Regions from separate parts of the Pyruvatibacter mobilis genome, predicted to be linked through region 2. Evidence: predicted binding sites of a transcription regulator. Region 2 holds the regulator's gene; the other holds the start of a gene.
What was found. The regulator LexA, encoded in region 2, represses DNA repair genes until DNA is damaged. The targets are predictions, from matches to a motif close to TGTTCNNNNTGTGTTCNG.
Positions count from the first base shown of each region.

Region 1 (14,722 bases), 190 kb from region 2:
GTAGAAAGCTCCAGCACCAGGATGTTTTCTTCATCGTCAGCGAAGGGCACCTGCGCGGCCGCCGGACGGGCGAGCATCAACGCGGCGAATGCCAGGGCGAGAACGGGCAGGATCGTACGGAAAATACGCATGTCGGGATCGTCACTCCTTCATCGGCGGGATCATCGGGCCGCCAGTCAAATCGTCAGGACGCGGCCTGCTTCAGCTCGTTGAAGCGCGTGATAAGCCGCTCGCGCACCATCGGTGTGGTGAAATGGGAAATGTCTCCGCCAAGCCGGGCGATCTCCTTCACCAGCCGCGAGGCCACGGCCTGATGCTGCGCTTCCGCCATAAGGAACACGGTTTCAATGTCCGGATTGAGGCGCTCGTTCATGCCCGCCATCTGGAACTCATACTCAAAGTCCGACACTGCCCGCAGGCCGCGGATGATCATCTGCGCGCCGATCTCCTCGGCGAAATGCATCAGCAGGCTTTCAAACGGCTTCACCTCGACGGTGCACTCGGACTGGGTGCGGTCCTGCAGCTTGCGGACCTCCTCCTCGACCATCGACACCCGCTCCTCGAGCGCGAACAGCGGGCCCTTGTCGCGGTTGATGGCAACACCGATCACCAGGTGGTCCACCATCTTCATGGCACGGCCGATAATATCGAGATGGCCATTGGTAATCGGGTCGAAGGTGCCCGGGTAAAGCCCTGTCCGTTTCATCATGCCGGCCGGCTCCTCATTCCTGCGTCGTCACTCCTGGAGCGGGCCGTTGGGCCGTGTGCCGACCATCCGTCCCGCAATTTGCCGCCGTTTTAGACGCCGGAAGCTGATTAGTCGAGGTTCGCGTCCGGGCCGTTCTCACCACCGGCCCCATCATCGTCCTCCTCCTCGCCGTCCGCGTCATTCCCCGACGCGTCCGCGATATGGGAAATCGACACGACGCTCTCATCATCCGCCGTGCGGAAAATGGTGACGCCCTGGGTCGCCCGACCGGCCACGCGCACATCGTTCACGGGGCAGCGGATCAACTGACCCGCATTGGTGACGAGCATGATCTGGTCGGCTTCATCCACCGGGAAGGCATCCACCAGCAGGCCGTTCCGCGGCGTCACGGTCATCGCGATGATGCCCTTGCCGCCGCGGCCCGCGGTCCGGTACTCGAAAGATGACGTCCGCTTGCCGAAGCCGTTCTCGGAGACAGCCAGCACGAACTGCTCGCGCGCGCCCAGCTCCGCATAGCGTTCCGGCGTCAGGGTGATGTCATCCCCCTCCTCGCCCGCATCATCCGGTTCCTCGGCGGGTGCCTCACCGTCAAGCGCTGCCCGCATGGCTTTTGCCTGCTTCAGATAGGCCCGCGCCTCCGCCGGCTCCGCCCCCGTGTGGTGCAGCATCGCCATGGCGATCACCCGGTCGTCATCATCAAGCTTGATGCCGCGCACGCCGGTGGAGGTGCGGCCCGAGAACACGCGCACATCTGTCACCGGGAACCGGATCGCCCGGCCCTTGGCCGTCGTCAGCAGCACGTCGTGATCTTCCGAGCAGATGGCGACGCCAAGAATGCCATCCTCCGGATCGTCCAGCTTCATGGCGATCTTGCCGCTGACATTGATCCGCACGAAATCCGACAGCTGGTTCCGCCGCACATTGCCCTTGCGGGTGGCGAACATTAGCTGCAGGTCGCCCCAGCTGTCCTCGTCCTCCGGCATCGGCATGACGGAGGTAATCCGCTCGCCGTCCTTGAGCGGCAGGATGTTGACCATCGCCTTGCCGCGCGATTGCGGCGACCCGGCGGGCAGCCGCCAGACCTTGAGGCGATAGACCATGCCTTCCGACGAGAAGAACAGGATCGGCGTATGGGTGTTGGCGACAAAGATCTTGCTGACGAAATCCTCGTCCTTGGTCGCCATGCCCGAGCGGCCCTTGCCGCCGCGCCGCTGCGCCCGGTAGGTGTCCAGCGGCACGCGCTTGATGTAGCCGCCATGGGACACGGTCACCACCATGTCCTCGCGCTGGATCAGGTCCTCGTCCTCGACCTCACCGATGGCATCCATGATCTCGGTGCGCCGCGGTGTCGCGAACTCGTCCTTCACTGCAACCAGTTCGTCGCGGATGATGCCCTGGAGCTTTTCCTTCGAGCGCAGCGTTTCGAGATAATCCTCGATCTTCTCGCCCAGGCCCTTCAGCTCATCCCCCACCTCGTCGCGGCCAAGGGCCGTGAGGCGCTGCAGGCGCAGATCGAGAATGGCACGGGCCTGCTCTTCGCTCATCCGCAGCGTGTTGCCGTCGGTCAGCACGTGACGCGGGTCCGCGATCAGCCGCACCAGCGGGGCCACGTCTGCTGCCGGCCAGTCGCGTGCCATCAGCTGCGCGCGCGCCGTCGCCGGGTCCGGCGCATTGCGGATCAGGCGGATCACCTCGTCGATATTCGCCACCGCAATGGCAAGACCAACCAGCACATGTGCGCGCTCGCGCGCCTTGCCAAGCTCATGCTTGGTCCGCCGCGTCACCACTTCCTCGCGGAACGCCAGGAAGGCCTCGATGAAGCCCTTCAGCGTCAGCATTTCCGGCCGGCCGCCATTGAGCGCGATCATGTTGCAGCCGAATGATGTCTGCAGCTGCGAGAATCGGTAGAGCTGGTTCAGCACCACGTCAGCCACAGCATCGCGCTTCAGCTCGATCACCACGCGCAGGCCCTGCCGATCGCTCTCGTCGCGCAGATCGGCAATGCCCTCGACGCGCTTCTCGCGCACCAGCTCGGCGATCTTCTCCACCATCGAGGCTTTGTTCACCTGGTAGGGAACCTCGGTGACGATGATCGCTTCCCGGTCGTTGCGGATTTCCTCGATATGCACCTTGCCGCGCATGACGACGGAACCGCGCCCCAGCTGGTAGGCAGACTTGATCCCGGCCCGACCGAGGATCAGCCCGCCGGTGGGAAAGTCAGGACCCGGAACAATCTGCATCAGCTCCTCGAAGCTGATCTCCGGGTTGGCCAAGGTCTCGACGCAGGCGTCGATCACCTCGCCCAGATTGTGCGGCGGCACATTGGTGGCCATGCCGACGGCGATGCCGCCCGCGCCATTGACCAGCAGATTGGGAAAGCGCGCCGGCAGCACCACCGGCTCGCGCTCGGAATTGTCGTAGTTGTCCTGGAAATCGACCGTGTCCTTGTCGATGTCTTCCAGCAGCGCATGCGCCGGCTTGTCCATGCGCACTTCGGTGTAACGCATGGCCGCGGGCGGGTCGCCGTCGATGGAGCCGAAATTGCCCTGCCCGTCCAGCAGCGGCAGACGCAGGGAAAAGTCCTGCGCCATGCGCACCAGCGCGTCATAGATCGATTGGTCACCATGCGGGTGATACTTACCGATCACGTCACCGACCACGCGGGCCGACTTGCGGTAGGGCTTGTTCCAGTCGTAGCCGTTCTCACCCATCGAGAACAGGATGCGGCGATGCACCGGCTTCAGGCCGTCACGCGCATCCGGCAGCGCACGGCTGACGATCACGCTCATGGCGTAATCGAGATAGGACGAGCGCATCTCGTCCTCGATGGAGATGCGGCCAATACCGTCCGAGGGGCCGTCCGGCGGCGTCGCACCGCCTGCGGGCGGCTCGCTGCCGCCGCTGCCGTCGGCGGCGTCGCCGGTCACAGCGCTCTCGTCCACGGGCTCGTTATTATCGATGTCTGACACGGGGCTTTTGGTTTCTGTTCTTTCTGGCACCGGACAAAAGCCGGGCCCTGCGCAGGCTCGAAATGGCAGCGCAATCGGGTCTCATCTCATGTGCGGAATCGCGCGGAAAACGCACCCCGAAAACTAGCACTGGGTGCCCCTGACCGCAAACCTGCCCGCCCCCGGAAAGCCGGGCCGGAAGCGCTCTCTAACCCTTTGAAAACACGGCAGAAAATCAGGCGATTTTTACGCCTTGCCGCGTGTTTTCCACAGCCCCTGCGGCGGCACCTGAAAATCTGTCCCGGAGGGGCAAATCACCCGTCCGGCTCAGCCCAGTTTCACCAGCATCGCGGTCGCGTCATCCGACTGTTTGAAGCGCGGAAACTGATGCGCTTCCGGGTCCAGCTCGCGCTCGATATGCCGCAATTCGTCCTTCAGCGACGCAAGCCCGCGGTCAAGCGCTGCGTCGAGCAGCGCTTCCTCGGTATAGCGGCCATAGTCGCCCGCCAGCGCCTCGAAGCCGTCTGTCATCATCAGCGCAATCGCCGGGGCCGTGATGGGGAAGCTCCGCGTCCGCGCATGTTCCGCCGCCTCCGGGTCGAGCCCGAACACCCAGTACCCGCCGGAGACATTGTGCCGGTTGCGCACCTTGCGCAGGCGGTCGAGGAAGCTGCTGCGATGCTGGTCCGGTGCACCGCCCTCTCCCTCGGTCTTGCGCTGTTCCGAAAAGCGCGAGGCGAGATTGTTCTCGTAGCTCTCGCTTTCCTCGTTGCTGCCGAAACTGTGAAACGCGCCCGTCCCGTCCCGCAACAGCACCTTGCAGTCGCCGAAATTGAGGCAGTCCACCACGCCGCCCGTATGCCGTATCAGGATCAGCGACGCCGTTGGCCGCTCAAAGCGCTCCGCAGGCTGACGGTCAGCCTCCGCGTCAAACCGGCGCGCCACATCGCTCAGCACTTCTTCGGCCAGGGCCGTCAGCGGCCCGCGATGGCTCGGCGCCCGCGCCTTGAGCGCCGCACTGCCCGCCTGCGCCAGCCATGCGGCATCACTCGCAGTGCCCGTGAGCTGCGTGTCCCCAAGTCCCGTTGCCCCGTCAAACACCCAGGCGCAGTTTCCCGCGTGCCCCAGATCATCGTCATTAGGCCCGCCCGGCTTGCCGGGGTCGTGGATGGTGTCGAGCACGTCAATGGTCATGCGGCGGCCTCATGCAGGGAGTGAAAGCTTATCGGCCCCGTCATCCGGGCGCCGAACAGGCAGGTAAGTGAGCCTATGTCCCGATATTGCTAGTTTTATGGCACCGGCACGAGACGCATTGCTCCGCGCACACACATGCGAGACCGTCATGTGAAGACCGTCATGGGAGGATCAAGATGACCCGCCGCAAGATCATGCTGTTCGCCCTGATCGGCGTATTTCTTTGGTTTGTCGCAGCCATCTGGCTGCGGGACTGGGCCCCTGCCTTCTACGATCTCGGCGCGGGCCACCTCACAGCTTTCGCACTCGCCACATTCACCGCCCCGCTCTTCGTCTGGGGCATGGCGAAAGCCACCGCAACGCCGCTCGACGCCATGGTCGCCCCGACAGGCATCGCCATCGTCGCCGCCACCCTGCTCGACGGCATCGCGCTGACCTGGTTCCCCGCCTTCTACGCCGGCCAGGGCCCGCACCTCGCCCACACCGGCGCCCAGCTCCTCTGGGGCGTCGGCTGCGCCATGCTCTCAGCCCTCATCTTTGCGCGTCGCCGTCTGGCCTAGAACGGCACTTCGTCGTCGAAGTCGCCGCCGCCGAAATCATCGGCCGGCTGGGACGGGCGGCCACCGCCGCCGCCACCCATGGAGCCACCACCACCCATGGCACCACCGCCACCGCCCATGGAGCCGCCGCCTTCGCCGCCGCTGCGACCGTCCAGCATGGTCAGCGTTGAGTTGAAGCCCTGCAGCACCACTTCGGTGGAGTAGCGGTCCTGGCCGGACTGGTCCTGCCATTTGCGGGTCTGCAGCTGGCCCTCCAGATAGACCTTCGAGCCCTTGCGCAGATATTGCTCGGCAATCTTGGCGAGGCCTTCGGAGAAGATCACCACGCGGTGCCACTCGGTGCGCTCGCGGCGTTCCCCGGTGCTGCGGTCGCGCCAGCTTTCAGACGTCGCAATGCGCAGATTGACAATCGGGCGGCCGTCCTGCGTGTGGCGCACTTCCGGGTCCGCACCCAGATTGCCGACGAGGATCACCTTGTTCACGCTGCCTGCCATTCGAAGCCGCCTTTCTTACGTCTGTCTCGCGCGCCTTCTGCGGCGCGGGTCTCTACTTTGGCACGGACCCTAACGGATTATTGCCGGGCCCGCGCGCCCTTGCGCAACTCATCCACAGATAATTGCGCAATAGTTCCTGTTATGTTCCTGTGCTGCGGTCAGTTGTCAAGATGAGTCGGGCCCGGGGCAACTAGCCCTCGCCAACCGGCACCCAAGCCCCTATCTATCGCGGCGCTGCCCGTTCTGCCGCCCGCCCGCCCCCAAAGGCCCCAACCAGTGGAAATTCATTCGTGACCGGACTTCGAAACATCACCGTCAAAGGCGCCCGCGAACACAATCTCAAAGGCGTGGATGTCGAGCTGCCGCGCGACAAGCTGGTGGTGATCACGGGGCTGTCCGGCTCCGGCAAGTCGTCGCTTGCCTTTGACACGATCTACGCCGAAGGCCAGCGCCGCTACGTGGAAAGCCTCTCGGCCTATGCGCGGCAATTCCTGCAGATGATGGAAAAGCCGGACGTTGACTACATCGAAGGACTGTCCCCGGCGATCTCCATCGAGCAGAAGACCACCTCGCGCAACCCGCGCTCGACGGTGGGCACGGTCACCGAGATCTACGACTATATGCGCCTGCTCTTCGCGCGCGTCGGCATCCCCTATTCGCCTGCCACCGGCCTGCCTATCGAAAGCCAGACCGTGAGCCAGATGGTGGACCGCGTCCTGACGCTGGACGAAGGCACGCGCCTTTACCTGCTGGCCCCGATGATCCGCGGCCGTAAGGGCGAATACCGCAAGGAGTTCGCCGACCTCCTGAAACGCGGCTTCCAGCGCGTGAAGGTGGATGGTGAGTTCTATGAACTCGATAGCGTGCCTGCCCTCGACAAGAAGAAGAAACACGACATCGAAGTGGTGGTGGACCGCCTCGTCGTGCGCCCGGACATCGCAAGCCGCCTGGCGGACTCGATGGAGACCGCCCTGCGCCTTGCCGACGGCATCGCCATCGCCGAATTCGCCGACGAGAAGGACGATGACGGCAATCCGCGCCAGATGATCTTCTCCGAGAAATTCGCCTGCCCGATTTCCGGTTTCACCATCGAGGAAATCGAGCCGCGCCTGTTCTCGTTCAACAACCCCTTCGGCGCCTGCCCCTCCTGTGATGGTCTGGGCACGGAGCTTCAGTTCGAGGCTGACCTGGTGGTGCCGGACCCGTCGCTCTCCCTGCGCCAGGGTGCCATCGCGCCGTGGTCCAAGACAGGCAACACCTCCCCCTACTACACTCAGACGCTGGACGCCCTGGTCCGCCATTTTGGCGGCTCCATGACCGAGGCCTGGAGCGACCTGCCGGAGGTGCTGCGCGATGCCATCCTGTTCGGCACCGGCAAGGAGCAGATCGAGTTCCTCTATGATGATGGCATCCGCTCCTACAAGACCAAGAAGACCTTCGAAGGCGTCGTCGGCAATATCGAGCGCCGCTGGCGGGAGACCGACAGCCAGTGGATGCGCGAGGAGCTGTCCCGCTTCCAGTCAGCCAAGCCGTGCGAGACCTGCGGCGGCTACCGCCTGAAGCCCGAAGCCCTGGCCGTGAAGATCGCCGGTCTGCATATCGGTCAGGTGTCGGAGTTCTCCATCCGCGAGGCCCATGAGTGGTTCTCGACGGTCGACAAGACCTTCACCAAAAAGCAGAACGAGATCGCCGAGCGCATCCTCAAGGAGATCCGCGAACGCCTCCGCTTCCTCGTTGATGTGGGGCTCGACTACCTCACCCTGTCGCGTGGCTCCGGCTCCCTGTCGGGCGGTGAAAGCCAGCGCATCCGCCTCGCCTCGCAGATCGGCTCCGGCCTCACCGGCGTGCTGTACGTGCTGGATGAACCGTCCATCGGCCTGCACCAGCGTGACAACACCCGCCTGCTTGAAACCTTGAAGCGCCTGCGCGACATCGGCAACACGGTCGTCGTTGTGGAGCATGACGAGGAAGCCATCCTCGAGGCCGACCATGTGGTTGACATGGGCCCCGGCGCCGGTGTCCATGGCGGCACGGTGATCGCCGAAGGCACGCCCAAGAAGGTGATGGAAACCGCCGACAGCCTGACCGGGCAATATCTCGTCGGCATGCGTCAGATCGAGCTGCCCTTCGAGCGCCGCCCCGTCGACGGTCGTACGCTCTCCATCAAGGGCGCGCGCGAAAACAACCTCAAGAATGTGGATGCGGATTTCCCGCTCGGGGCGTTTGTCTGCGTCACCGGCGTGTCCGGCTCCGGCAAATCCTCCCTGCTGGTGGATACGCTCTACCCGGCCCTGTCCCGCCGCCTGATGAACGCCCGCGCCCAGCCCGGCGCCCATGACAAGATCGAGGGCATCGAGTTTCTCGACAAGGTCATCGACATCGATCAGTCGCCCATCGGCCGGACGCCGCGCTCCAACCCGGCCACCTATACCGGCGCATTCACGCCGATCCGCGAATGGTTCGCTGGCCTGCCCGAAGCCAAGACGCGCGGCTACACCCCGGGCCGCTTCTCCTTCAACGTGAAGGGTGGCCGCTGCGAGGCCTGCCAGGGCGATGGCGTCATCAAGATCGAGATGCACTTCCTCGCTGATGTCTATGTGCAGTGCGACGTCTGCCATGGCCAGCGCTACAACCGCGAAACCCTGGAAGTGAAGTTCCGCGACAAGTCCATCGCCGACGTGCTCGACATGACGGTGGAAGACGGGGCCGAGTTCTTCAAGGCCGTCCCCGCCGTGCGCGACAAGCTCGAGACCCTCAAGCAGGTCGGCCTCGGCTACATCAAGATTGGCCAGCAGGCGACCACCCTGTCAGGCGGCGAGGCCCAGCGCGTCAAGCTCTCCAAGGAGCTGTCCAAGCGCGCCACCGGCCGCACGCTCTACATCCTCGACGAGCCGACCACCGGCCTGCATTTCCATGACGTGGCCAAGCTCCTCGAGGTGCTGCACGAGCTCGTCGATCAGGGCAATTCCGTGGTCGTGATCGAGCACAACCTCGAAGTCATCAAGACCGCCGACTGGATCATCGACATCGGCCCGGAAGGCGGCGACGGTGGCGGTGAAGTCGTCGTCCAGGGCACGCCCGAGGACGTGGCCGCCGAACCGCGCAGCCACACCGGTGCCTATCTCAAGCCGCTCCTTAAAAAGAGCCGTCGCGCCGCGCCAAAGTCCGAAGAGCGCCGCCGCAAGACCGATCTGGCCAAGGCCGCCGCCGCGGCCTCCCGCCGTCCCATGCGCCGCAACACGTCAAAGACGGAAGAGGAGACGCCGGCCCCAAAAACCAAGACGCGCGCCAAGAGCAAGACTGCTGCCAAGGCAAAGACCAAGGTCAAGACAAAGTCCAAAACTGCGTCCAAGACCAGCACGAAGACCGCGGGAAAAACCCGCGCCAAGGCACGCAGCAAGGCACGCTGACCGGCAGTCCCGCTCGACGGGACAGGTGACCCTATTCGGCTGCGTGGCGTGCATCTTTTTTCGCCTGCGCCGCCCGCGCGGCGTCGGCCATGCGCTCCACCACCGGGCCCACCATGGCCTGGCTGGTGGCCAGCGTCTCTGCCGAGGCCTTGTCCGGCGTGCCGCTGTCAAATGGCGGTTGCGGATCATATTCGAAGGACAGCTGCACCAGCTTGGCAGCTTCCTCGCCCGCCAGCTCCGCCACCATGGTCAGCCCGAAATCAATGCCCGCCGTCACGCCGCCGCCGGTAATCCGGTTCCGGTCGCGCACCACCCGCGCCTTTTTCGGCGTCGCGCCCACCAGCTCGAGCTGATGATGCCACGCCCAGTGGCAGCTGGCCTCATAACCGTCCAGGAGGCCCGCGGCCCCCAGCAGCAATGAACCTGTGCACACGGCCGTCACATAGCGTGCGCCCTGGCCCTGCTTGCGGACGAAATCGACCACCACATCATCCGTCATCAGATCAACCTGGCCGAACCCGCCGGGCACGCAGATCACGTCAAGCTGCGGACAGGATGCAAAGTCGTCCGTCGGGTTGATCGTGTAGCCCGCATCCGCCGCCACAGGCTCCATATCCTTCCACACATAATGCATCACCGCCCCGGGCACGAGCGACAGCAGTTGTGCCGGGCCCAGCGCGTCCAGCGCCGTCACGCCGGGATAGATCAGAAAGCCGATGTGGATGTCCTGCGGGGCTGCGTCGGTCATGGGGGGCTCCATCATGCAACAAATCTCTGCGTCCAGAATGACCGCGCGCGGACCTGTCGGAAATGACATTCACCCGGCAATTCCCGTCAAATGACCCACACCGCCGCCCTTCCGGTTCCTCCCGTCGTCCGCTAGCGTATTGGCAACACCAAGAACCAATAAGACTGTCCGGGAGGATTAGGGACATCATGCCGATCAAGGATTACGTCGCCCATGACGGGGTCGCGCTTGCCGAACTCGTGCGTAAGGGCGAGGTCAGTGCCGCCGAATTGGCGGAAGAAGCGCTGAAGCGGATTGAGAAACACAATCCCACCCTCAATGCCGTTGTGACGGATATGGCCGATCAGGGCCGCCGGATTGCCAGGGATATCGACGCAGGCGACAAGGCCGCGCCCTTCGCAGGCGTCCCCTTTTTGCTGAAGGACATCATGGGCGATTTCGAGGGCGTCGCCACCCAGTATGGCAGCCGCCTTGCGGCCGGAAATCCCGCAGCCCAGCACTCCACCCTAACCCAGCGCTTCCTCGCGTCCGGCCTCGTGCCCCTCGGCAAGACCAACGTGCCCGAGTTCGGCCTTCTGCCTGTGTCCGAAAGCAATCTCTATGGACCCGCCCGCAATCCGTGGAACCCGGATCATACGCCCGGCGGCTCCTCCGGCGGCTCGGCGGCGGCGGTCGCAGCAGGCATCGTGCCGCTCGCCCATGCCAATGATGGCGGCGGCTCTATCCGCATTCCCGCCTCCTCGTCCGGCCTTGTCGGCCTCAAGCCCAGCCGCGCCCGCATTCCGCAAGGCCCGGTCATCGGTGATGCCATGTCCGGCCTCACAGCCGACCTCGTCGTCAGCCGCACCGTGCGCGACACGGCGGTCGCCCTCGACATTGCCGCAGGGCCTGAACCCGGCGATCCCTATTTCGCCCCCCACCATGAAGGCATCTGGTCGGATGATGTGGGCGTTGCGCCCGGCAGCCTGCGCATCGGCTTCACCACCCGCACCATCGGCGGCGAGCCCGTCGATCCTGAATGCGTGGCCGCTGTCGAGAACACCGCCAAACTGCTGGAGAGCCTCGGCCACCACGTGGAAGAAGCCTCGCCCACCATCGACAACGACACCATGCAGCAGGCCTTCATGGCGATCTGGGCCACCGGCGTGGCGCAGCAGATCAGCCTGCAGGAACTGCTGTTCGGCAAGACGCCCAACCAGGGCGATCTGGAGCCACTGACACTGGGGCTTGCCGAGCGCGGTCGCCAGGTCACGGGCGCCGATTACCTCAACGCCGTCGCCATGCTGCAGGTCATGGCGCGCACCGTTGCCCAGTGGCACGACGAATATGATCTCTGGCTCACCCCCACCCTGGGCGAGCCGCCGCTGCGGGTCGGCACCATCGACGTGAATGAGAGCGACCCGGAAAAGGCGTTCGCCCCGGTGCTCAACTATGTAGCCTTCACCCCGGTACAGAACGCCACCGGCCAGCCGGCCATCTCCCTGCCCCTGCACTGGACGCCGGACGGCCTGCCCGTCGGGGTGCATTTCGCAGCCCGCCAGGGCGATGAAGCAACGCTCATCCGCCTTGCCTCGCAGCTTGAGGAAGCCCAGCCCTGGATCAACCGCCATCCGCCGATCTGGGACTAAGGGAGCACGCATCATGACAATCGACAATTATGCCGACTATGACGGCGTCGCCCTCGCAGACCTCGTCGCCCGCAAGGAAGTCACCCCGCTCGAACTCGTCGATGCCGCGATCGAGCGGATCGAAAAGCACAACCCCGCCCTCAACGCGGTCGTGCACAAGGGCTATGAGGATGCCCGCGCATGGGCCAAGGGCGATCTGCCGGATGGCCCGTTCAGGGGTGTCCCGTTCCTGGTGAAGGATCTCGGCGTCAAGGTCAAAGGCTGGCCTGCCACTGCCGGGTCGCATTACCTGCGCGACTATGTGGCGGAAGAGGACAGCATCCTTGCCACCCGCTACCGGCAGGCCGGCGTGGTCTTTGTCGGCCGCACCAACACGCCGGAATACGGCATCACCGGCACGACAGAATCCGCCCGCCTCGGCCCCTGCCGCAATCCGTGGAACACGGAGCATATTTCCGGCGGCTCGTCGGGCGGGGCCGCAGCGACCGTCGCCGCCGGCATCGTCCCTATGGCGCATGCATCTGACGGTCTCGGCTCGATCCGCATCCCGGCCGCCTGCTGCGGTCTCGTCGGTCTCAAGACTACCCGCGCCCGCAACCCGGATTCAGGCGAAGACGGTGAGCGCGCCATGGGCTTCTCGGTGGATCACGTCGTCACCCGCACCGTGCGTGACAGTGCCGCCATGCTCGACGCCACCTGCGCGCCGGAGCCCGACAGCCCCTACCCGCCGCTCCCCTATGAGCGTCCCTTCGCGGAGGAAGTTACCCGATCCCCCGGCAAGCTGAAGATCGCCTATTCCGCCGAGACGCCCCGCGGTGCCGACATCCATCCGGAAAACCAGGCAGCTCTCGAAAAGACGGTGACCCTTCTCAGGGAGCTCGGCCACGAGGTCGTGGAACAGGGTCTGGGTGTCGACTACCGCACCCTCTACCGCGCGCAGGGTGCTGTCTCCGCCTCCAACTTCGCCGCCGGCATGCTGGAGCGGGAGGAGATGCTTGGCCGCCCGCCGGAAGAGCATGAGCTGGAGCCGCTCACCTGGCGTGCCCTCAATGCGGGCCGCAAGATCACCGGCGCCCAGGCCTTCTGGGGCTGGCGTACTCTGCGCCGCCTGTCGCGGCAGATCATCCACAACCTGCTGCCCTATGACGCCTATCTATGCCCCGTCATGGGCACGCCGCCGCCGAAGATCGGCCATATCGATCCGGTGAACCTCGACCCCAAGGAAGTGGACAAGCGGCAGGCGGAGGTCTTCCCCTTCACGCCGCCCTTCAACTTCACCGGCCAGCCGTCCCTGTCCCTGCCCTTGTGGTGGAGTGCGGACGATCTGCCGCTCGGCATGATGTTCACCGGTCGCTTCGGCGACGAGGCCACGCTGCTGCGCCTGGCCGCCCAGCTTGAAGAGGCTCGGCCCTGGATCGGCCGCAAGCCGCCGGTCTGGAACTAGCCCGCGATCTCACACAAAAGTGTCGCGGCGTGTGCTGCGGGACGATCAGCATGGCGTCACTCTTCGGATAACCGATCTGCCGGAGAGTGACGTCATGGCCCCGCGCCTCATCCTGACCCTTGTCCTGCTGCTCCTGCCTGCGGGTGTCGTCGCCCAGCCTGCGCAATCAGCATCCGCGGATCCGGAGACCGTCGAACGGGCCGTGCATCTTGTTGCGGGCAGCGACCGGCAGGTCATCGATGCCATTGATTACTTCATCAAGCGCAGGCAGCCCGACGGCGCATTCGCCCTCGTCCAGGCCATGCGCTTTCACCGCGACCTCCGCCCGGCGCTCGGCATCGCGCTGTTGAGCCTCACCGGTGTCGACCACGGGGACAGCTGGTTTGACTGGATGACCTGGCTTCAATCACAGGACGGGCTCACGCCCTTCGATGGCTTCGATGAGGCCCGCAGCCGCGTCCTCGCTGAAATCGACCCGGCCTTCGCAACCTTCATCCATTCAGGCGTTGCCCACGACATTCCCCTGTGGGAAGCGGTCTGGGGCGGTGTCCTCAAGGATGGCATCCCGGCTCTCACCAACCCGCACTTTGTGACTGCAAGGACAGCGAATTATCTCACCGACGATGAGCTGGTCTTCGGGGTGGAGATCAATGGGGATGTCCGCGCCTACCCCCTGCGCATCCTCGACTGGCACGAAATGGCCAATGACGTTATCGGCGGCGTGCCTGTCAGCCTCGCCTACTGCACCCTGTGTGGCTCCGGCATCCTGTTCGAAACGCAGCTTGACGGACGGGACGCGCCCTTCGTCTTCGGTTCGTCAGGGCTCCTCTACCGGTCAAACAAGCTGATGTACGACACCGCAACCGGGAGCCTGTGGAACCAGTTCACCGGGCGGCCGGTGATCGGCAGTCTGACCGGTAGCGCCATCGAGCTGAAGACCCGGCCGGTCGCCATCACCACATGGGGCGACTGGCGCAGCCGCCACCCGGAGACAAGAGTCTTGTCCCTCGACACCGGCCACACCCGTGACTACACGCCCGGTGCTCCCTATGCGGATTATTTCAACAGCCCGGATCTCATCTTCCCGGCACCCGTCGATGAGGCTGGTCTTTTGCCCAAGGATTATATCTTCGCCCTGCGCGGATCAGGCGTGGACAAGGCCTGGCGCCTTTCCGCCTTCGAGGGCGGCCGTGTCATCAATGACATGGCAGGCGTCGTTCCCGTCACGCTGATTGGCACCGCCGCCACCCGCACCGTCCGTGCCTACCGCACAGACGGCCGCACCTTTTCCAGAGCAGCCGACGCAGATCATGTCAGCGACGGCGTGTCGGAGTGGCAGATCACCGAAGCAGCACTGGCAGGCCCGGATGGCACGCGCTTTCACCGGCTCCCCGGCCACATTGCCTATTGGTTTGCCTGGAACGGCTATCTGGGAGCGGATGGCGAACTTGCCGACGCCGGGGCGCAATAGCTGGCTCAGTTCAGCCCGGGATTGCCGCTGACTTCCTGGATGCGGATGTCCCCGCCCGTCGGCACGATCTGGATCGTGAAATCCGCGCCCAGCCCCACGCGGCGCCATTCGCCGCA
Region 1 covers NZ_CP051630.1:1,376,533-1,391,254, reverse strand. The annotation lists gene HG718_RS06635 (peptidylprolyl isomerase) at 1-131, opposite strand, end outside; gene coaD (pantetheine-phosphate adenylyltransferase) at 185-709, opposite strand; gene gyrA (DNA gyrase subunit A) at 817-3,636, opposite strand; gene HG718_RS06620 (protein phosphatase 2C domain-containing protein) at 3,985-4,851, opposite strand; gene HG718_RS06615 (hypothetical protein) at 5,028-5,411, shown strand; gene HG718_RS06610 (single-stranded DNA-binding protein) at 5,408-5,905, opposite strand; gene uvrA (excinuclease ABC subunit UvrA) at 6,196-9,315, shown strand; gene HG718_RS06600 (DJ-1/PfpI family protein) at 9,347-10,063, opposite strand; gene HG718_RS06595 (amidase) at 10,252-11,691, shown strand; gene HG718_RS06590 (amidase) at 11,705-13,135, shown strand; gene HG718_RS06585 (DUF3179 domain-containing protein) at 13,230-14,606, shown strand; gene HG718_RS06580 (7(1) septoil knot domain-containing protein) at 14,612-14,722, opposite strand, start outside.
Region 1: a site for LexA is predicted at 6,037-6,054, ahead of uvrA (excinuclease ABC subunit UvrA). Genes of this name have one in related genera too.

Region 2 (14,722 bases):
GCCTGCGGACGCGATCCACGGCATCAGCGTCAGGTGGATGAACACCGCATCATTGTGCGGCAGCTCGTTGCCGAGCTGGCGGATCGCCTCGAAGAACGGCAGGCCCTCAATGTCGCCCACCGTGCCGCCGATCTCGCAGAGGACGAAATCCACATCCTCATTGCCATGCAGGACGAACGCCTTGATGGCGTCGGTCACATGCGGGATCACCTGCACGGTGCCGCCGAGATAGTCGCCCCGGCGCTCCTTGGAGAGGATTGTCTGATAGATCTTGCCCGCGGTCACGTTGTCGTAGCGGGAGGCGTGCACGCCGGTGAACCGCTCGTAGTGACCAAGGTCGAGGTCGGTTTCCGCACCGTCATCGGTGACGAAAACTTCGCCATGCTGAATGGGGCTCATGGTGCCCGGGTCGACATTCAGGTAGGGGTCAAGCTTCCGGAGACGCACGGAATAACCGCGCGCCTGGAGACATGCACCCAACGCCGCTGATGCGAGACCCTTTCCGAGGGAGGACACCACGCCGCCGGTAATGAAGATGTACCGCGCCATGGGCGATTAACTTATCCCGAGTCGCAGGGGCCTTGAAGGCCCCAATGGTGAATGGGGGGTGTTTGGGGTGAGGTTTGTTGCCGCTGGTGAACCAGACGTTGCAACAAGGTGGAGAAACGGCCCTATTCGGGACGCGGAACGGTCGGTTCATCCACCGGGGCGGGTTCCTCGCCCGCGGGACCGACAGCGGGCGGGGCCACGTCGGCCTCGCCCGGCAGGGCCGTGTCGCTCACCGGCGCCACCGGGGTGATCCGGTCAACGATAGAGCCCGCGCTGCGGTCGCTGGTGTGCAGCACCGTCAAAGCGATGGACGACAGGAAGAACACGGTTGCCAGGATGGCCGTGGCCCGCGTCAGCAGGTTGGCCGCCGTCCGGCTGGAGAACATGCCGCCACCGGCGCCGCCGCCGCCCCCGCCAATGCCCAGCGCGCCGCCTTCGGACCGCTGCAGCAGCACAACGCCCACAAGGGCGATGGCAACAAGGGTGTGGATGACGAGCAGGATGTTTTCCATGACGGGGAACGTTCTCACTAGATGCCGGTGAAGCCCGCCCGGGTCCCGGACGGGCCGAAGCGGTGTTGGCGCGTTGTACGCCATGGGGGCGGACATTGCCAATACCCCGCCCGCGCCGCCGGGGCGGCACAGGCAGTCAGCAGGGTTGCCCCTGGCGCATGGCCGAAACGGGCCGGATTTGGGGCCAGTCCTACCGGTAGGCGTCGATAATGCCGTCGAAATCGGCTGCCTTGAGGCTGGCACCGCCCACCAGGGCGCCGTCCACATTGGCCACGGCCATCAGCTCGCCCGCATTGGCCGGCTTGACCGAGCCGCCATAGAGAATGCGCAGGCCATTGCCGATATCCTCGCCGAAGCGCTCCACCAGCACCTCGCGGATGGTGCCGTGCACCGTGGCGACATCGGCTGCCGTCGGGGTGCGGCCGGTGCCAATGGCCCAGACCGGCTCATAGGCGATGATCGTGTTGTCGGCGGTGGCCGCGTCCGGCACGGAGCCGGCCAGCTGGGTGGTCACCACGTTCAGGGTCTGGTCCCGGTCGCGCTCGGGCTCGGTCTCGCCGATGCAGACAATGGCGACAAGGCCCGCCTCATGGGCGGCTTCGGCCTTCAGGCGCACCAGATCGTCCGTTTCATGATGGTCCTGGCGGCGCTCGGAATGGCCGACGATCACCGAGGTGGCGCCGATGTCGCGCAGCATGACGGCGGCGATATCGCCGGTATGCGCGCCCGGCTCCAGGTGCGAGCAGTCCTGCCCGCCGATCGCGATGGGGGTGCCGCTGGCGGCGGCCACGAAAGGCGCCAGCAGGGTGAAGGGCGGTGCGATCATCACGTCGCAGGCAGGCGCGGGCCTGTCGGCCAGGGCCTTGGCCAGGGCGTCGAGCTCGGCTGCGGCGGCGCTGAGGCCGTTCATCTTCCAGTTACCGGCAACAAGGGGGCGGCGGTCGGTCATTGGTCTGGCTTTCTCCCTTGTCGGGCTCTCTGTTATCCATCCGGGTCATCGGCCGGTCATGCGGCGGCACGGCCCGTCAGGCCGGCGCGCACCGGCACCTGCGGGGAGCGGATAGCAAACAGACCGCCCCTGCGCCAGATGTAATGCGCCGCACCCCACAGCGGCAGCGCCTGAGCGCACGACCGGCAATCCCTTGAAAAAGCGCCCGTTTCCCGCCTCATGCGGCTTGCTGCAGCCTGCCTGCCCCTCCTAATATGCGCCCCTTTCCCGAACGGCAGCCGGGCGTCCGCGTCCGCCTGCCTCATTCGGGCGCATATGAGGCGCGAATATGCTACATGCTTGCGCCGTGTCGTCTCCGGCCCGTCTTCCGGGCGGTCCGGTTCCATCCTCTGCACTGAAAGCGTTGACCAGCCGCCATGCTTGAACAACTCCGCAAGAATGCCTCGGGCTTCGTCGCCCAGATCTTCATCGGCCTTCTCGTTCTGAGCTTCGCGGTGTGGGGCATCAACGACATCTTCACCGGCACGGTGGACACGACGGTGGCAACCGTCGGCGACGAGGACATCTCCGGCGAGCTGTTCATGCTCGAATACCGCCGCGAGCTGCAGCAGCGCTCCCAGAGCTTCGGCCGCCAGCTCAGCACCGCCGAGGGCCAGGCCCTTGGCTTCGACCGCCGGGTGCTGGACCAGATGGTGGGCCGCACGGCGCTGGATGTGACCGCGCGCAATCTGGGCCTTGCCGCCGGCGAGGATCTGGTGATCGAGGACATCCGCAACGACCCGGCCTTCCAGGGTCCGACCGGCCAGTTCGACGCGCAGACCTTCCAGCAGACCCTGTTCGCCAACGGCATCAGCGAGGCCTTCCTGGTGGATGACCGGCGCCGCTACATTGCCCGGCAGCAGCTGGTGGAAGCGGTCTCCGAGAATGTGGACATGCCGGACGCCTATGCCGCTGCCCTGTTCAACGTGCTCAACGAACGCCGCAAGGCCAATTACGTGGTGCTGACGCCGGAAATGGTGCCCGCTCCCGCCGACCCGGACGAGACCACGCTGCAGAACTTCTATGACGTGCGCGGCCAGGCCCTGTTCCGCGAGCCTGAATACCGCAGCTTCTCCTACCTGCTGCTGACCCCGGAAACGGTGGCTGAAAGCCTCGAGATTCCGGAGGACCAGCTGCGCGACGAATATGCGGTCCGCAAGGCCGAGTTCGACCAGGTGGAACGCCGGGTGCTGGAGCAGATCTCCTATCCGACCAGGGAAGAGGCAGAAGCAGCCCGCGCCGGCCTTGATGAAGGCAAGACCTTCGCCGCCCTGGCCGACGCCCAGGAGCTTGAACCCGGCGACTACCAGCTCGGCACCCTCACCCGGCGTGACATCTTCAGCGAAGACATCGCCGAGGCCGCCTTCTCGCTTGGCAATGGCGAGGTGAGCCAGCCGGTGGAAGGGCCGCTCGGCTGGGTGCTGATCCGCGCCGCGCAGGTGATCCCCGCCGTCGAGAGCAAATTCGAGGACGTGAAGGACCGCCTCCGCGACGACCTCGCGCTTGACCGCGCCTATGACGAATTGTTTGACCTGTCCAATCAGGTGGAAGATGCCCGCGCCGGCGGCCTGCCGCTGGCCCAGGCAGTTGCCGACCTCAACCTCGAGGCCACCCAGGTGCCGCCGGTGACCAATGCGGGCCTTGGCCGCGACGGCCGCCGCCCGGATAATCTGCCCGTGTATGAAGACATCATCGCCGCGGCCTTTGAGGCTCAGCCGGGTGATGAAGCCCCGATGGGCGAACTGGCCGACGGCTCCTTCTTCTGGGTTGAAGTTGGCGAGGTCACCGAAGCGCGCACGCCGCCGCTTGAGGAAGTCCGGGCCCAGCTCATTGCAAGCTGGAAGGAAGAGGAGCGCGAGGCTGCCCTGCTGCGCCTTGCCGCTGATCTCGCGGCCCGCGTCAATGGCGGGGAGAGCCTGCGGTCCGTCGCTGACGAGTTCGGCCGCACGCCGCTTGAGACCCCTGCCCTGCAGCGCGGCATGAGCAACGAGACCTTCTCGCGCATCGCGGTCAACAACCTGTTCAGCATCGGCGAGGGCGAGGCCACCTACGGCCCGGTCGGCTTCGGCAACAGCGTGGTGCTGCTGCAGGTGGCGGACATCATCTCCGGCGAGGAAGGCCAGACCCAGGACGCCCTGGCCGGCTTCCGCCAGCAGATCAACCAGACCGTGTCCGGCGATCTGATGTACCAGTATGTCAACGCCGTCCGGCAGGATCTGGATGCCCGGGTCAATCCGCAGGCCGTGGCCTATGTGATCGGCGGCGACGAGGGGACCGGCGGCTACTAGGACACGCGGCAAGCGCCGTCCTCTGGTATCCCGGCTGAAGACATGAATGTAGAACCCGACTTTTCCGCCTTTTCGCGCGTCTATGAAGAGGGCACAGCGCAGGTCGTCTGGACCAAGCTGGTGGCCGATCTCGAGACGCCGGTCTCCGCCATGCTCAAGCTCATGGACGGGCGGCACAACAGCTTCCTCCTTGAAAGCGTCGAGGACGGTGCGCGCCGCGGGCGTTATTCCATCATCGGCGTTGATCCGGACATCCTGTTCCGCGCCACCGGCAACAAGGCTGAGATCAACCGCAAGGCGCTGGTTGACCGCACGGCCTATACGCCGTGCACGGAGGGAACACTGGACGCGCTGCGGGGGCTCCTGGCTGAATCCCGCATCGACCTGCCGGCCGAACTGCCGCCCATGTCGGCGGGCGTGTTCGGCTATCTGGGCTACGACATGGTCCGCCTGATGGAAGACCTGCCGGACCAGAACCCGGACGTTCTCGGCCTGCCGGACTGCCTGATGGCGCGGCCCACCGTCATCGCCGTGTTTGACAGCGTGCGCGACGAGATCGTGCTGGTGACGCCGGTTCGTCCGCAGGCGGATGTATCTGCCAAGGCCGCCATGGTGCGGGCCGAGGAACGGCTGTCGGCCATTGTCGATGCCCTCGACAAGCCCCTGCCCCACACGGCGGATGCGGACATGGATACAGCGTCCCTGCCGGAGCCCGCCTCCAACACGGGCGTCGATGAGTATTACCGCATTGTCGAAAAGGCGAAGGACTACATCGCTGCGGGCGACATCTTCCAGGTGGTGCCCAGCCAGCGGTTTTCCGTGCCCTTCGACCTGCCGCCTTTCGCGCTCTACCGCGCCCTGCGCCGCACCAACCCCTCGCCCTATCTCTATTACCTCGACTTCGAGGATTTCGCGGTCGCGGGTTCCTCGCCGGAGATCATGGTGAAGGTCGAAGGCGACGAGGTGACGATCCGCCCCATCGCCGGCACCCGCCCGCGCGGCAAGACCCCCGAAGAGGATCTGGCGCTTGAGCAGGAGCTTTTGGCCGACCCCAAGGAGCGGGCCGAGCATCTGATGCTGCTTGATCTCGGCCGCAACGATGTGGGCCGCGTCGCAAAGATCGGCACGGTGGAAGTTACCGCCAGCTACACCATCGAGCGCTACAGCCAGGTGATGCATATCGTTTCCAACGTGATCGGCCAGCTCGACCCCAGCTATGACGCGATCTCCGCCCTGGTGGCGGGTTTCCCGGCGGGCACCGTCTCCGGGGCGCCGAAGGTGCGGGCGATGGAAATCATCGACGAGCTGGAGAAGGAAAAGCGCGGGCTCTATGCAGGCTGCGTCGGCTATTTCTCCGCCGGCGGCGACATGGACACCTGCATCGTCCTGCGCACCGGCATCGTCAAGGACGGCACGCTCTACGTCCAGGCCGGCGGCGGCGTCGTCGCCGATAGCGACCCGGAAGCCGAACGCATGGAAACCGTCAACAAAGCCAAAGCCCTCTTCCGCGCCGCCGAAGAAGCCCTCCGCTACGCCAGCAGCGCCCGCCGCGGGCAGTAGGCTGCGGGGCGGGAAGGCCAAGACGTGCAGGGGAAGTGAGCACGGAGCACCGCTACTCCAGGCCCTCTCCCGAACAACACCCCGCATCCCTCCGGCTTGACCGGAGGGCCCACTCGCCTCCGCTGTTGAGCACAGGGCCGGCGGCTTTCGCCCCAACATCCCCTCCCCCCAAAGGGAGAGGTAACTTTGTTCATTCCTTTTCTCTTCTCCGACACACCGGACTTGATCCGGGGTCCACTCGCATTGGCAGTTGAGCACAGGGTGCGCGGCTTCCGCCGTGCCGTGTCCGCTATTGCTGCGGCAAGCAGCGCTGAGAGTAGACCCTCCGGTCAAGCCGGAGGGATACGGAGAGGGAAGTGAGGTGGATGGCACGCACCCACACCAAACCCTCCGCACACGGCATTGCCGTCACGGGCATCGGGGAGAGCAGGACGCGCCCGGCGCTCACGCGGCGCCGGTAGGAGCAATAAACAAATTTGGGTCGCAAGCCTCAGGCGCGTCCCGCACGGATGGCTGCCAGCGGTGGCCGGACCGGGGCGGGGCAGGCGTTACCCTGCGTGTCCAACCCCGCGAACCCTGCTTCCACCCTCCACACTTTGGAACGGGCCTGGACGCGGTGGGGCCAGCTTTTTCAGGGCGTGACCGGGTTCGGGACACCACCACCCATCTAATGCGCACCCGTTACTTGCGCATCGCGACCCGGCGCGCGTACCCCACGTTCCCAAGGGGCCGCCTCTCGCCCAGCCTTCCGGGCATCCGCCCTCCCGCCCAGGTCCGGTCGGCCCGGCTGCCCGTGTGGCGGGAGGTCATGCAGAGAGTATGCGGCAGGAGGCAGGGGCCGAGGAAAACTTGCTGCGGCCGTCCCAAGAAACCGCTTGCCCTCCGGCTTGACCGGAGGGCCCATCTGACCCTCGACCTCCCATAGGCCCCCCGGTCAAGCCGGAGGGCAAGCGGGGTGGGGGGAAATGCAGGCCGCCCATTCCCGCTCCATCCCCCTCACCCGGTGCTGACGCACCGACCTCTCCCCCAAGGGGGAGAGGTGACTTTGATCATCCCACCTCTCCGTCACCCCGGACTTGATCCGGGGTCCACTCGCTTTGGCTGTTGGGTACAGGGCGGGCGGCTCCCGCCGTGCCCTATCCGTGCACGCTGCGGCAAGGGGCATCGAGAGTAGGCCCTCCGGTCAAGCCGGAGGGATACGGATGATTGGAATTTGGATCGGGGTGGCGGCTTGCTACTGCACCATCGCCAGCAGCGACCGGCGGGCTTCGATTTTGATGGCTTCGGTCACCGGCACAAGGCGCAGGCCCTTGGCCTCAAGCCCCTTCACCCAGATGTCGAGGATCTCAAGCGAGGTCTCGTGCGGGTGGGCGATGGCGACGGCGACGCCGCGCGCGCGGGCCTGCTGTTCCAGCGTGTCGAGCTGGGCGAGGAGGAAGTCCGGGCCTTCGCCGTGATCAAGAAAGATGTCGCGGGCGAGGAACGGCACGTCGTGGCGGGCGGCGGCAGCGCGGGCGACGCTGTTCGGCGTCGTAACGCTGTCAACGAAGACAAAGCCGCGCTCGGCTGCCCCGCGCATCACTTCAGCCATCAGCCGCCGGTCGGCGGTGGCGCGGCTGCCCATGTGATTGTTCATGCCGGCAATCGGCGCTACTTCGGAAATGTCCGCAATCTGACGGTCGAGCTTTGACCGCAGGCGGCTGGTGCTGTCCGCTGTCCGCAGCGCATCAGGGCCGGGATCGGCATCGCCGCGCGGCTCCATCGGCACATGCAGGAAAATCTCGTGGCCTTTGGCAGCCGCCGCCTGCGCCAGCGGGCGAGACACGCCGCCATAGGGCAGGAAGGACAGGGTCACTTCCTTCGGCAGCCGCAAGGCATGGGCCGAACGGTCCGGCGCCACGCCGAGATCATCGATCACCAGCGCGATGGCGGGCCGCGTGTCGCGTATCGGCACATCGCCGAGAGACGCAAGCGCCAGCAGCCCGCTCTTGCCGCTGGCCACCACGATGGGCGTGCGCTCAGGCGTCAGCCCGCGGCGGAAGGCGGGCCCCAGATCGAGCGGTGCGGCAGGCAGGGTGATTTCGGCAAAGACCATGCGCGGCGGGGCATCCTTCAGGGCCCGCTTACCCGGCGCGATGACGACCGGCGTTGGCACCGATGCAGCCCCCAGCGCCACCACGTGATCCTCAGCAGAGGGCGCGGCTGCGGTGCTGATCCGGGCTTCAGTCCGGTTCTGGGTCAACGCCGGTCCGCCCAGCACGGCACCGCCGAGCACCAGGCCCAGCGCGAACGGCATGACCAGGGCCAGCGGCGCACGCACGGGCCGGGGCACGGCAAAGGCGTGCTTCAGTCGATCCGTAAATGACCGGGCCTTTGCCACGCGCCTCTCATCCCCCAATCAGATGCGGGCCGCCCCGCATCATGTCCATTACCTGCCCAGATCGTGTGCCGACCATGTGCAGATCATGCGCATTAAGGTTTTATTAACACTACATGTTGTGGCGGACAATTCCATGCCGCGCCAAAAACCGCAGAAATCTGGGGATAGATCGCCCATTGCCTGTCATGGCGCGGCTTCGGGGCTGACCGCCCTGCCCGGCGCCGCGTCATCTGAGTCGGTGCCGGGCGTTCGGAAGCCCTCCGTGCAGGCCCCCGAGAGCTGCGGGTTTCCTTGCGTCGCGGCCATGGAGGCCCCTATATGTTGCCTCCGCACGTCCCGTCCTTCTCTGGAGCGCCGCCATGCTGCTGCTCATCGATAATTACGACAGCTTCACCTACAACCTCGTCCATTTCCTCGGCGAGCTTGGGGCGGAGGTGAAGGTCGTGCGCAATGACAAGATCACCGCCGACGAGGCACTGGCGATGAAGCCGGATGCCATCGTGCTGTCGCCGGGCCCGTGCGATCCGGACAAGGCCGGCATCTGTCTTGAACTGGTGGAGAAGGCCGCGGGCGAGGTGCCGATCATGGGCGTGTGCCTCGGCCATCAGACCATCGGCCAGATCTATGGCGGCGACGTGGTGCGCGCGCCGACGCTGATGCACGGCAAGATGAGCACCGTCCATCATGACGGCAAGGGCGTGTTCAAGGGCCTCAACAAGGATTTCGAGGCGACCCGCTATCACTCGCTGGTGGTGGACCCGGCCACCCTGCCCGACAGCCTGGAAGTCACCGCCCGGACCGATGACGGCATTATCATGGGGCTGCAGCACAAGACGCATCCGGTGCATGGCGTGCAGTTCCACCCGGAGAGCATCGCGTCCGAGCACGGCCACGCGCTGTTGAAGAACTTCCTCGACATGGCCGCGGACTTCAACGCCGCGCGGACCAAAGAACCGGCCTGACCAGGCCAGCCTGAACGGAAAACCGCATGAGCGACTTCAAGACCATCCTGGCCCATGTGGGCGCCGGCAACGCGCTTGACGCGGGCCACGCCAAGACCGCCTTCGAGATCATCATGTCGGGCGAGGCGTCCCCGGCGCAGATCGGAGCCTTTCTGATGGCCCTGCGTGTGCGCGGCGAGACGGTGGACGAGATCACGGGCGCTGCCAGTGTCATGCGCGAGATGGCGCTGCATGTGCCCGCCCCGGCCGATGCGATCGACACCTGCGGCACGGGCGGCGATGCGTCCGGCACCTACAATATTTCCACCGCCGTCGCCTTCGTGGCGGCGGGCGCGGGCGTCAAGGTCGCCAAGCATGGCAACAAGGCGCTCACCTCCAAGTCCGGCTCGGCGGATGTGCTGCGCGCGCTCGGTGTCAGGCTCGAGCTTGAGCCGGATGCCATCGCCCGCTGCATCGACACCGCAGGCGTCGGGTTCATGTTTGCCCCGCAGCACCATGCGGCGATGAAGCATGTGGGTCCGGTACGGACGGAACTTGGTACGCGGACGATCTTCAACGTGCTCGGCCCGCTCTCCAACCCCGCCGGCACCAGGCGCCAGCTCATCGGCGTCTATGACCGCGCCCTGTGCGAGCCGCTGGCGCATGTGCTGCAAAATCTCGGCGCGACCCATGCCATGGTGGTGCATGGGGACGACGGGCTCGACGAGATGACGACGACCGGCACCACCTATGTCAGCGAGCTGGCTGACGGTGTCGTGCGCAATTACGAGGTGGTGCCGGAAGATGCGGGCCTTGCGCGCGCCGCGGCGGCTGACCTTGTGGGTGGGGACGCCGGTGTTAATGCAGCAGCGCTGTCCGCCCTGCTTGACGGCAAGAAGGGCGCCTATCGCGATATCGTGGTGCTGAACGCAGCCGCCGCCCTTAAGGTGGCAGGCCATGCGGACACGCTGCAGGCCGGTGCCCGGCAGGCTGAAGCCGCCATTGACGGCGGCAAGGCGCGGGCTGCGCTTGACGCGCTGGTGACCGCCAGCAACCAGAGCTGATTTCAGGGCAAGTCACATGACCGACATTCTCACCCGCATCGCCGCCTACAAGCGCGAGGAAATCGAAGCCGCACGTCAGGCCGTGCCGCAGGCGGAGATGGAGCGTCGCGCCGCCGACGCCCCGCCCGTGCGCCCGTTTGCGGCAGCGCTGGAGAACAAGATGTCGTCCGGCTACGGACTGATTGCCGAGATCAAGAAGGCAAGCCCGTCCAAGGGGCTGATCCGGGCTGATTTCGACCCGCCGGCCCATGCCCGCGCCTATGAAGAGGGCGGTGCAGCCTGCCTGTCGGTCCTCACCGACACGCCGTCCTTTCAGGGCTGCACGGATTATCTCATTGCCGCGCGCGAGGCGTGTTCGCTGCCGGTCCTGCGCAAGGACTTCCTGTTCGAGCCCTATCAGGTGGCCGAGGCGCGTGCCATGGGGGCCGATTGCATCCTCATCATCATGGCCAGCACGACGGACGCGGAAGCCGCGGACCTTGCGGCCGCTGCGCGTGATTTCGGGATGGATGCGCTCGTTGAGGTGCATGACGGCGACGAGCTGACCCGCGCGCTCAAGCTGGATTGCCGAATGATCGGCATCAACAACCGCAATCTGCGCACCTTCGAGACGACGCTTGCCACCACCGAGGAGCTGGCACCGCGCATCGGTAACGACAGGTTGATTGTCGGCGAGAGCGGTATCGCCGACCATGATGATATTCTCCGCCTTGCCGGGTCAGGCGTGCGTGCCTATCTGGTCGGCGAAAGTCTGATGCGGCAGCAGGATGTTGCCGCAGCCACACGCGCCCTTCTTACCGGGCGCCCCTGAAGAAAGGATAAGATCCATAGCATCAGTTTCTCTCCCCGACGGTTACACCATCCGCCAGGCCCGCATGGACGAGGCCGGGCTCCTTCCTGATCTTGAAGACCGCGCCGCTGTGCTGTTCGGCGACAGCCCGCACCCCGCGGTCACGGATCATCCCCCCCATTCCACAGATGCCTATCGTGCCCATGTCCGGCTCGGCCTCGCCTTCGTGATGGCCGGTCCCGGTGACGTGCCGGTGGGCTTTGCGATCTGCGGTGTGCTCGACAACGCGCTTCACCTCTATGAGCTGGGCATGGACCCGGATCACGGCGGCAAGGGGCTTGGCCGGGCGCTGGTGGAGACGGTGGCCGCCGAAGCAAAGGCGCGCGGGCTTGAGGCCGTCACCCTGTCCACCTTCACCAATGTCCCGTGGAATGCGCCGTTTTACGAGACGGCGGGATTTCGTATCCTCGCGGAAACCGAGCTGACACCGGCTCTTATTCTCGTGGCCAACCACGAAGCGGAAGTCGGCCTCACCCATCGCTGCGTCATGCGGCGGGACATCTGACGCCAGGAGCATCTCCCGGATGACAAAAGACGGCCTGACCCATCTCGACGCCCGCGGCAACGCGGCCATGGTCGATGTCTCGGAAAAGGCCGTCACCAAGCGGGAGGCCGTGGCCGGCGGGCGTATCGCCATGTCGGCCGCGGCCTTCGCCGCGCTGGTGGACGGCACCGCGCCCAAGGGCGATGTCATTGCCACCGCGCGCATCGCCGGCATCATGGCTGCCAAGCGCACCAGCGACCTCATCCCCCTGTGCCATCCCCTGCCCGTCAGCAAGGCAGCGGTGGATTTCGATCCGGACCCGGAGCACCACGCGGTCAACGTGACGGCGACCGTGCGGACGACCGGGCAGACCGGCGTCGAGATGGAGGCGCTGACGGCCGCCAGCGTCGCTTGTCTCACGCTCTATGACATGCTCAAGGCCATCGACAAGACGATGGTCATTTCGGATGTCCGCCTGCTGAGCAAGTCCGGCGGCAAGTCCGGCGACTTCACCCGCGACGCCGGCTGATACCCGGCCTTCCCCGCGCCATCTCATTTGCCTGTTCCGCGTCCTGCCTTTAGCGCTTGACGGGTTTTGAGAACCAAACTAGAACATTTGCAGGGTTTTGGTTTTGTTCTGATTTGCATCAACTTGCGAACGAAACCGCAACCTTCCGGCAGCGCCGCATGCGGGCGGGCAGCCGGGGCATATGCCGGGCAGTCCGCTGCCCGGTCGCATCACAGGCCCGCCGGGCAGGCTGCGTCAGCAGCCGCTTTGGCATCCGGCGGGGATTGCGGGAGACATTGAGGCATGCTGACGCGCAAGCAGCACGAGCTTTTGACCTTTATCCACGAGCGTATCCGGGAGACCGGCGTGTCCCCCTCCTTCGATGAAATGAAGGAGGCGCTGGATTTGCGGTCCAAGTCCGGCATCCACCGGCTGATCACGGCGCTTGAGGAGCGCGGCTTCATCCGCCGCATGCCGCACCGGGCACGGGCGCTTGAAGTGGTGAAGCTGCCTGAATCCGCGGCACCTCAGGGCAGGGGCGCACCCGCCAAGCGCGGTTTCTCGCCCAGCGTGATCCAGGGCAGCCTGTCCGAACCCGCCCGCGTGCCGGACAATCACACCTCCGTGCCTGAAGGGGGCGACGCCCTGAGCCTGCCGCTGGTGGGCCGCATCGCTGCCGGTACGCCCATCGAGGCGCTGCAGGATGACAGCAACCATGTGGGCGTGCCTTCCAGCCTGCTCGGCTCCGGTGAGCATTACGCGCTCGAGGTGAAGGGCGATTCGATGATCGACGCCGGCATCTTCGACGGCGACATCGTGGTCATCCAGCGCTGCGACACCGCCGGCTCCGGCGAGATCGTCGTCGCGCTGATCGACCAGCAGGAAGCCACCCTGAAGCGCCTGCGCCGCAAGGGCGACACCATCGCACTCGAAGCCGCCAACCCGGCCTATGAAACCCGCATCTTCCCGTCCGAACGGGTCAAGGTTCAGGGCAAACTCGTGGGCCTCATGCGGCGCTACTAACCCCGCAGGCACAGCCGTTCCCCACGCCCCCACCCGCATCCCTCCGGCTTGACCGGAGGGCCCACTCGCTTCCGACGTGGGCACAGCGCTCGCGCCTGCTCTTTGGTCTTTCCCCAAGCGTCACCCCGCGACCTGATCGCGGGGCCCAGAGCCCCTCTGCACGGCCGGAGTGAGCCTCCCTGGATTCCGCGATCACGTCGCGGAATGACAGTGTGTGGTCTTATCCCTCCGGCAATGGCGGCGGGACGCGGTCTAGATCTGCCTGAGCGCTGTCTCGATTCCCTGCAGGCGCCGGTCCAGTTTTTCGAGCTGGCGGGAGCGGTCCGAGAGGTCGCTGAGATGCGCCTCGATGCGCAGCAGCACCTGCGTCATGTCGTGGGCCGGATCGCCTGTCAGTTGGGGCGGCGGCGGCGTGCGGCGGCGAAACCAGGAAAACAGTGCCATGGGTCTTCTCCCCTGCGGGTCCACGCGGATGACAAGGCTCACCCGCCTTTCCGGCGGAAGTATGGCCCGGGGTCCCAGGACTTGCGCGGTGCACAGTGCGACCAGGGCCGGTCGCCGATAAGATCGCAGGCGGCGATGACGCGCAGGCGCAGGCGCTGGCCCCCGTCCCCGTGTCCGCCCTCCTCCAGGTAAAGCGCCTGTGCCCCCCGGCGCGACAGCACGCCTCTGTCGATGATGAGAGGGGCCGCGCATCGCCGCGGCATGTAGAGCGGTGTCACCAGAATATCCGCCTGCTGACAGTCTTCCATCGCGGCCTGCCAGTTGCGCGCCAGGCTCACCGTGCCCAGCAGCGGATGGTCACGCACACAGCCCTGTCCGTCACAGCTGAATGCGCCCGCTGCCTCGCCCACATCACGCCGGTCCGCGTCCCGCCGCAGCCACACCTCGCCGCTGAAGCTGCCGGACCGGCTGCTGCTGAGGGTGAGCGTGCCGTCCGGCAGGCGCAGCCCCACGAGCTTTGCCTCCCGCTCGACCAGCATCACCGGCACCGGCGCCGTCACCGCAAGGACAATGCCGATCATCGGGCCCAGCACCCCGGCCCATCTGAGCCGCCCAGCCCAGATCACCATCCAGAGGCCACCAAGCGCCATGGCTGCCAGGGTCGTCTGGGGCATGGCGGGCAGCAGCGACACCGCCCCCGGCCAGGAGGCCACCTGATGGGCGACCCATAGGATTGCATGGATGCCCTGCCCCGCCACCCACAGGGGCAGGGCCTCAAGCCCGAGCGGCATCAGGATGAAGGCCACCAGCGCGGCGGGCATGACGATGAACCCCACAAGCGGCAGGGCCGCCAGATTGGCGACAAGGCCGAAATCCACCACCCGGTTGAAATGAAACGCGGCAAAGGGAAACGTGGCGAGCGACGCGACGATGGAGGTGAGCGCGATGCCGCCCAGATAGAGCGCCCCCCGCGCCGCCCAGCCGCGCTCCACCGCCGCCTGCGACAGGCGCGTGACCCAGCCGCGCGCGCCTTCATAGAAGGCCACGAGCGCAGCGGCCGCTGCGAAAGACATCTGGAAGCTTGCCTCCATCACGGCCTCCGGCGTCAGCAGCAGGATGATGAGGGCGGCC
Region 2 covers NZ_CP051630.1:1,563,685-1,578,406, forward strand. The annotation lists gene pyrG (CTP synthase) at 1-549, opposite strand, end outside; gene secG (preprotein translocase subunit SecG) at 672-1,061, opposite strand; gene tpiA (triose-phosphate isomerase) at 1,252-2,010, opposite strand; gene HG718_RS07465 (peptidylprolyl isomerase) at 2,427-4,337, shown strand; gene trpE (anthranilate synthase component I) at 4,380-5,897, shown strand; gene HG718_RS07475 (divergent polysaccharide deacetylase family protein) at 7,132-8,277, opposite strand; gene HG718_RS07480 (anthranilate synthase component II) at 8,637-9,239, shown strand; gene trpD (anthranilate phosphoribosyltransferase) at 9,266-10,282, shown strand; gene trpC (indole-3-glycerol phosphate synthase TrpC) at 10,299-11,093, shown strand; gene HG718_RS07495 (GNAT family N-acetyltransferase) at 11,158-11,637, shown strand; gene moaC (cyclic pyranopterin monophosphate synthase MoaC) at 11,657-12,145, shown strand; gene lexA (transcriptional repressor LexA) at 12,428-13,147, shown strand; gene HG718_RS07510 (hypothetical protein) at 13,400-13,591, opposite strand; gene HG718_RS07515 (ComEC/Rec2 family competence protein) at 13,630-14,722, opposite strand, start outside.